Linked DNA regions of Prosthecomicrobium sp. N25. The protein of the gene in region 2 binds, or shares a complex with, the protein of the main gene of each other region. Links are inferred from orthologs where the notes say so. Each region holds a gene or a part of one and is shown on either strand. Other genes may lie near its edges.

The links.
Region 1: the proteins of uvrB (region 2) and WBG79_RS25140 are in contact, whole or in part, in a crystal structure (PDB 7EGT), measured with the Thermus thermophilus proteins. The link is inferred for Prosthecomicrobium sp. N25 from one-to-one orthologs. Residues at the interface, in WP_096411307.1 of Thermus thermophilus: Glu23, Leu25, Arg26, Asp27, Gly28, Glu29, Arg30, Phe31, Arg55, Glu326, Asp327, Phe328, Glu379, Ser382, Gln383, His398, Gly400, Arg401; in WP_096412145.1 of Thermus thermophilus: His654, Arg656, Phe657, Gln666, Asp668, Glu669, Lys680, Arg681, Leu682, Ser683, Lys685, Tyr686, Ala687.

What each region holds. Positions count from the first base shown.
Region 1 is NZ_JBBCAT010000005.1:148,485-151,887, forward strand. The notes cover bases 87-3,266. They hold WBG79_RS25140 (ATP-dependent helicase), read right to left. Parts: upstream 2,903-3,266; coding sequence 287-2,902; downstream 87-286. Other genes in these bases: WBG79_RS25145 (DUF1501 domain-containing protein), read right to left, coding at 3,007-3,266. In the rest of the region: WBG79_RS25135 (sensor histidine kinase), read right to left, coding at 1-48; more of WBG79_RS25145, read right to left, coding at 3,267-3,403. UniProt on the Escherichia coli protein: A helicase with DNA-dependent ATPase activity. Unwinds DNA duplexes with 3'-5' polarity. Translocates on single-stranded DNA with 3'-5' polarity. Initiates unwinding more efficiently from a nicked substrate than double-stranded DNA.
Region 2 is NZ_JBBCAT010000003.1:327,735-331,208, forward strand. The notes cover bases 211-3,461. They hold uvrB (excinuclease ABC subunit UvrB), read right to left. Parts: upstream 3,114-3,461; coding sequence 411-3,113; downstream 211-410. Other genes in these bases: WBG79_RS20700 (calcium-binding protein), read right to left, coding at 3,286-3,461. In the rest of the region: WBG79_RS20690 (hypothetical protein), read right to left, coding at 1-142; more of WBG79_RS20700, read right to left, coding at 3,462-3,474. UniProt on the Escherichia coli protein: The UvrABC repair system catalyzes the recognition and processing of DNA lesions. A damage recognition complex composed of 2 UvrA and 2 UvrB subunits scans DNA for abnormalities.

The DNA.
Region 1 (3,403 bases), on a different replicon or contig from region 2:
CGGAGCCAACCGGGGCCTGTGGCCTGACTGCGGCAGGACGTCGAGCATCCGGGCTCACCCCGTTCTGGTCTGGTCTGGAATTCCTCGGTGGCACCCCGAGCCTGCTCCGCCTGCCGGCGGCTGTCGATGCGGCACCGCAACGCAACGACTCTGATGCAAATCGATTGATTTGCATTTGATCCCTATCATGGACCGAGACCATTCAGCTTATTCACACTGGAAAAAATACAGAAGCGTTCCCCTGTAACGCAACGTAAGTGCGTATTTTCCTGCAGATCAAGCAGTCTCAGGGACGGGCGACGAAGCTGTCGAGCACCCGCTTGCGACCGGCGCGGTCGAAGTCGATCGTCAGCTTGTTGCCCTCGACTTCGGCGACCGTGCCGTTGCCGAACTTCTGGTGGAAGACGCGCTCTCCGACCGCGTAAAGGGGTTGCTCGGTGGCGACCGACTTGGCCACTAGCGCGCCCTCGATCACGGCGCCGGCGCGGCGCTGACGCACCGGATTGCCCCAGCGGTCGCGCATCTCGTCCCGGCGGCCATGGCCGGGCCCGGCGGCGTAGCCGGCCCGCGCCTCCTCGAAGCCGCCGGCCTCCGCCGCGCCCGCACCACTATCCTCGCGCAGCTTGCGGGCACGCTGCCAGCCCGGGGACGTGTAGGACGAGCCGAAGGGGTCCATCCGGTCGAAGCGGCTCTGGGTGTAGCCGCCATAGTTCGAGGAGGGCTCGACCACGTCGACGTGGGCTTCCGGCAGTTCGTCCAGGAAGCGGCTCGGGATGGAGGAACTCCAGGAGCCGTGGATGCGGCGGTTGGACGCGAACCAGATGCGGGCGCGCCGGCGGGCACGGGTCAGGCCTACATAGGCGAGGCGCCGCTCCTCCTCGAGGCCGGCCCGGCCCGATTCGTCGAGGGCGCGCTGGTGCGGGAACAGGCCCTCCTCCCAGCCCGGCAGGAAGACGGTGTCGAACTCCAGACCCTTGGCGGAATGGAGCGTCATGATGGTGACCGCGTCCACCTCCGCCTGGCTGTCGGCGTCCATCACGAGCGAGACGTGCTCCAGGAAGGCCGGCAGGGACTCGTAGTCCTCCATGGACCGGAGGAGTTCCTTGAGGTTCTCGAGACGGCCCGGGGCTTCCGCCGAGCGGTCCTGCTGCCACATCCCGGTGTAGCCGGACTCGTCCAGGATGATGCCGGCGAGCTCGGTATGGGACAACGCGTCGAGCTGGTTGCGCCAGCGGCCGAACGACGTGCCGAGGTCCTTCAGGGCGCTGCGCGCCTTGGGCTTCAGCTCCTCGGTCTCGACGATCTCGGCCGCGGCCTGCACCAGGGGGATGGACCGAGCGCGCGCGAAGGTGTGCAGCTGCTGGATGGTGGCGTCGCCGAGGCCGCGCTTCGGGACGTTGACGATGCGCTCGAAGGCGAGGTCGTCGGCGGGCTGGCAGGTGACGCGGAAATACGCCAGGGCGTCGCGGATCTCGGCGCGCTCGTAGAAGCGCGGGCCGCCGACCACCCGATAGGGCATGCCGAGGGTGACGAAGCGGTCCTCGAATTCGCGCATCTGGAAGGAGGCGCGGACCAGGATGGCGATGCCGTTCAGGGGATGGCCCTGGCGCTGGAGCCGCTCGATCTCCTCGCCGATCGAGCGGGCCTCCTCCTCGGAATCCCAGGCCGACGCCACCTTGACCTTCTCGGCGTCCGGGTCGGAGAGGTCGGTGAAGAGCGTCTTGCCGAGCCGGCCCTCGTTGTGGGCGATGAGGTGGGAGGCGGCGGCGAGGATATGGCTGGTGGAGCGGTAGTTGCGCTCCAGGCGGATCACCTTGGCGCCGGGGAAGTCGTGCTCGAAGCGCAGGATGTTGTCGACCTCGGCGCCGCGCCAGCCGTAGATCGACTGGTCGTCGTCGCCGACGCAGCAGACGTTCTTGGAGCCCGTCGCGATCAGGCGCAGCCAGAGATACTGGGCCACGTTGGTGTCCTGGTACTCGTCGACGAGGATGTAGCGGAAGCGCTGCTGGTAGTCGGCGAGCACGTCCGGGTGGCCGCGCCAGATGCGGATCACGTGGACGAGAAGGTCGCCGAAGTCGCAGGCGTTGAGGGTGCGCAGGCGGTCCTGGTAGGCTTGGTAGAGCGCGGCCCCCTTGCCGTTGCCGAAGGCGCGGCCCTCGAGCGGGGGCACCTCGGAGGGGCCGAGGCCCTTGTTCTTCCAGCTGTCGATGAAGCTCGCCAGCTGGCGGGCGGGCCAGCGCTTCTCGTCGATGCCCTCCGCCTGGATGACCTGCTTCAGGAGCCGGAGCTGGTCGTCCATGTCGAGGATGGTGAAATCGGATCTGAGGCCGACCAGCTCGGCGTGCCGGCGCAGGACCCGGGTGCCGATCGAGTGGAAGGTGCCGAGCCAGGGCATGCCCTCGACCGCCTCGCCCACCAGGGCGGAGATGCGGTGCTTCATCTCGCGCGCGGCCTTGTTGGTGAAGGTGACGGCCAGGATCTGGCTCGCACGGGCGCGGCCGGTCGCCAGGATGTGGGCGATGCGGGTGGTCAGGACGCGGGTCTTGCCGGTGCCGGCGCCGGCGAGGACCAGGAGCGGGCCCTCGGTCGACAGGATGGCCTCGCGCTGCTCGGGGTTGAGGCCCTGCAGGTAGCCGGTCTCGGCCGGCATGCGGGCGCCGGCGGCGCGGGCCGCGATGCCGCCCGGGCGGGGCGCGGGCGCATCGACCGGCCGGTTCGTGGCGGGACGGGCGGGAGCCGGGCGCACGTCGAAGGGCGGCTCCTCGAAGGGCGGCTCGTCTTGCGCATCGGTTTCGGGACCGGACGCAAGGGGAGCGTCGCCCGGGAAGCCCTCCGCGAAGGGATCGTCGAAGGCGTCGTCGGCCGAGGCCGACGAACGGGAAGAAGGCTTGCCAGCGGCCATGGATGTTTCCGACTCGTTCTCCGCGAGCCTTTATATAGATCATGCGGCAGGGATGCGGCAGGGCGGGCCTCGCCTCTCCCGCGCGACGGCCCGGCCGGTCCGGCTCACATCATCGCGGCATTGAGCCGGCGGAACTTGGCGATCCCTCTCGCGGACCGCGGGTTCTCCGCGACGCTGTCGGCGGCGAGCGCGGGCGCGGGCGCGGTGGCGGCCCTCACGAGGCCGGTCATCGGGGCGATCGCGCCGCTGCCCGGGAATACGGCCGTGTCGAGCGTGGTCCGGCCGACGCCGAGGTGGTCGGCGAGCAGGCCCTTGAAGACGGCGCGGAGATCGGTTGTCGGCCTCAGGTCGCGGCCCTCGTAGAGGTTCGCGGCGGCGAGGCCGGGCCAGTCGCCGTAGACCTTGCCGCCCTGGACGGAGCCGCCCGCGAGAAGCGCGACGGTGCCGACGCCGTGGTCGGTGCCGTAGGTCCCGTTGGTCTTGGCGGTGCGGCCGAATTCG
Region 2 (3,474 bases):
ATTTTGTCTTTCGTCCGTAGCGACGGACAATCTTCTTACTTGTTATCGCGGGAATAACGACAGTATCCAGGTAGTCGAGTAAGAATTTCTTCTCGCCGAAGCGCAATATGAAATTTGCGAACTGCATTGTATGCTGGCGCATCGTCACCATCCAGTTACGGAATCAATAACCTATGGTGACCGATCTGAACTGTGCACGCAAGGCGGGAGGGTTGAACGTGGTCAGCGGTGTGCCGTTGGTTTACGGGGCCAGCATGAATTGCGGTGACAGCATACGCAGTTCCGAATTCCGGTGACAGCATACCCATTTCCGGGTTCTCAACCCTGGTCCGGCGAGCCTGACCCACCTCGATTCAGTGTCGACCCGGTGTGTCGACGAGTCGCCCCTGATCCAACCCTTCTCCGCACACCTACCGCCTCCCCCGCCACCTCCCCCCCTTCCTCCCCGCGACCGTCCCCGCCGCCGTGCTCGGCGCCGGCCGCTTGGGCATCTCCCCGGTCCCCAGCGGCACCTCGGTCCGCCCCACGGTCATCTCGTCCAGCGTGTTCTTCCGCACCCGTGACGGCGGCAGGTTGCCCGCCGCGCCGTATTTGCGCTCGCCCGCGAACCCGCCCGTCTGGTCGTCCAGGGCCGACTGCCGGGTGATCGGGTCGTCGCTCACCAGCAGGTCCGTCTCGCGCAACCTCTTGATCTCGTCGCGCAGGCGCGCGGCGGTCTCGAATTCGAGGTTGGCGGCGGCGTCGCGCATGCGCTTCTCGAGGTCGGCGATATGGGCCTGGAGGTTGTGGCCGACCAGGTGGCCCTTGTCGGCGAAGCCGGCGTCGACCGTGACGTGGTCCTGCTCGTAGACAGAGCCGAGGATGTCGGCGATCTCGCGCTTGATCGTCTCCGGCGTGATGCCGTGCAGGGTGTTGTAGGCCTGCTGCTTCTCGCGGCGGCGGTTGGTCTCCGCGATGGCCCGCTCCATCGAGCCGGTCATGTGGTCGGCGTAGAGTACGACCCGCCCCTCGACGTTGCGCGCCGCGCGGCCGATGGTCTGGATCAGCGAGGTCTCGGAGCGCAGGAAGCCCTCCTTGTCGGCGTCCAGGATGGCGACCAGCGCGCATTCCGGGATGTCCAGGCCCTCGCGCAGCAGGTTGATGCCGACCAGCACGTCGAAGGCGCCGAGGCGCAGGTCGCGGATGATCTCGATGCGCTCCAGGGTCTCCACGTCGGAATGCATGTAGCGCACACGCACGCCGTGCTCGTGCAGGTACTCGGTCAGGTCCTCGGCCATGCGCTTGGTCAGCGTCGTGACGAGGCTGCGGAAGCCGCGCTTCGCCACGTCCTTGACCTCCCCGAGCAGGTCCTCGACCTGGCTCTTGGCCGGCCGGATCTCGATCTCCGGGTCGATCAGGCCGGTCGGGCGGATCACCTGCTCGGCGAAGACGCCGCCGCTCTCGTCCATCTCCCAGCCGCCCGGCGTCGCCGAGACGCACACCGTCTGCGGCCGCATGGCGTTCCACTCCTCGAAGCGGAGCGGCCGGTTGTCCATGCAGGACGGCAGCCGGAAGCCGTACTCGGCGAGCGTCGCCTTGCGGCGGAAGTCGCCTCGGTACATGCCGCCGATCTGCGGGATGGTCACGTGGCTCTCGTCGACGAAGACGAGGGCGTTGTCGGGCAGGTATTCGAACAGCGTCGGCGGCGGCTCGCCCGGCTTGCGGCCCGTGAGGTAGCGCGAGTAGTTCTCGATGCCCGCGCAGGAGCCGGTCGCCTCCAGCATCTCCAGGTCGAACACCGTGCGCTGCTCCAGCCGCTGCGCCTCCAGCAGGCGGCCGGCCGCGTGGAGCTCGTTCAACCTCTGCTTCAGCTCGAGCTTGATGGAGCTGATGGCCTGCTGCAACGTCGGTTTCGGCGTCACGTAATGCGAGTTCGCGTAGACCTTCACGAACTTCAGGCTCTGGCTCTTCTGTCCCGTGAGCGGATCGAATTCCACAATGGATTCAACCTCGTCCCCGAACAGGCTGACTCGCCACGCGCGATCCTCGTAGTGCGCCGGGAAGATCTCCACCGTGTCGCCCCGGACCCGGAAGGTGCCGCGCGCGAAGGCCGCCTCGTTGCGCCGGTACTGCAGGGCGACAAGGTCGGCGAGGAGCTGCCGCTGGTCGAGCCGCTCGCCGACCTCGATCGAGAAGGTCATCGCCGTGTAGGTCTCGACCGAGCCGATGCCGTAGATGCAGGAGACCGAGGCGACGATGATCACGTCGTCGCGCTCCAGGAGCGCACGCGTGGCGGCGTGGCGCATGCGGTCGATCTGCTCGTTGATCGAGGATTCCTTCTCGATGAAGGTGTCGGTCCGCGGGACGTAGGCCTCCGGCTGGTAGTAGTCGTAGTAGGAGACGAAATACTCCACCGCGTTGCCCGGGAAGAAGCTCTTGAACTCCCCGTAGAGCTGGGCCGCCAGCGTCTTGTTGGGCGCCAGCACGAGCGCCGGCCGCTGCGTCCGCTCGATCACCTGCGCCATCGTGAAGGTCTTGCCGGACCCGGTCACCCCGAGCAGAACCTGCGTCTTCTCCTGGCCCTGCACCCCCGCCACCAGGTCCGCGATGGCGGTCGGCTGGTCGCCGGCCGGCTCGTATTCCGAGACGATCTTGAGCGCGATGCCGCCCTCGGACTTCTCGGGCCGCTCCGGACGGTGCGGCGTCCACAGCTTGCCGTCCTTGAAGAGCGGGTTGCCCGAGGAGATCAGGGCCGCCAGCGCCTCGACGGTGGCGGTCGCGCCGCCCTTGGGGATCGCGGCCGCCTCCTCGAGCGTGACGTCCAGCCCGGCCACCGGCATCAGCCCGGCCCGCGCTCGCTCGGCCGGCGAGGCGTCGCCGTCCGCCCCGCGCTGCCGGCCCTTGGGCCGCGCCTTCTTGTCGGGCTCGGCGGCCGGAGCCTTGGCCCGGCTGGCGCCCGCGGGACGGGCGGGCGCCTCGCGCATCGCCTCCGCGGAGATCTCGCGCGCCCAGTCGGCCACCGAATGGCCGAGCGGGGCGCCCGCGAAGGCCGCCTGCGGCGCCTCCCCGAAGCCGTCCGCCGGCGGGTCGTCGCCGGCCGTCAGGCCGGTCGCCGCCGGCGCCTCCCACGGCATGGCGTCGTCGGGCACTGCGGTCGCGGACCCGCGCCGGCGCGCGGGGCTCGGGGATACGGTTTTCGGGGTGCGGGCCATCGAGCCAATATGGCGCGAGTCCCCGGGCGGGAAAAGGTCGCCCGCCGGCGCGCGCAGCTGCCGTGCTGACAGGAGGTGTCAGGACGAGGCCGCCTCAGAGCAGGTAGACGACGTCGTAGCCCGCCTTCGCCTGGCTGAGCGCGTCCAGGTCCGCCAGGCTCTGGAGCCGGTCCGGCCCGCCGGTCACCCCGAGCAGCGTCACGCTGTGGCCCGTCCAGGTCAGCGTGGTGTCGGTGCCGTCGTCCAGGACCTGCACCGCCGAGCGGTCGAACGTCTGCGGGTC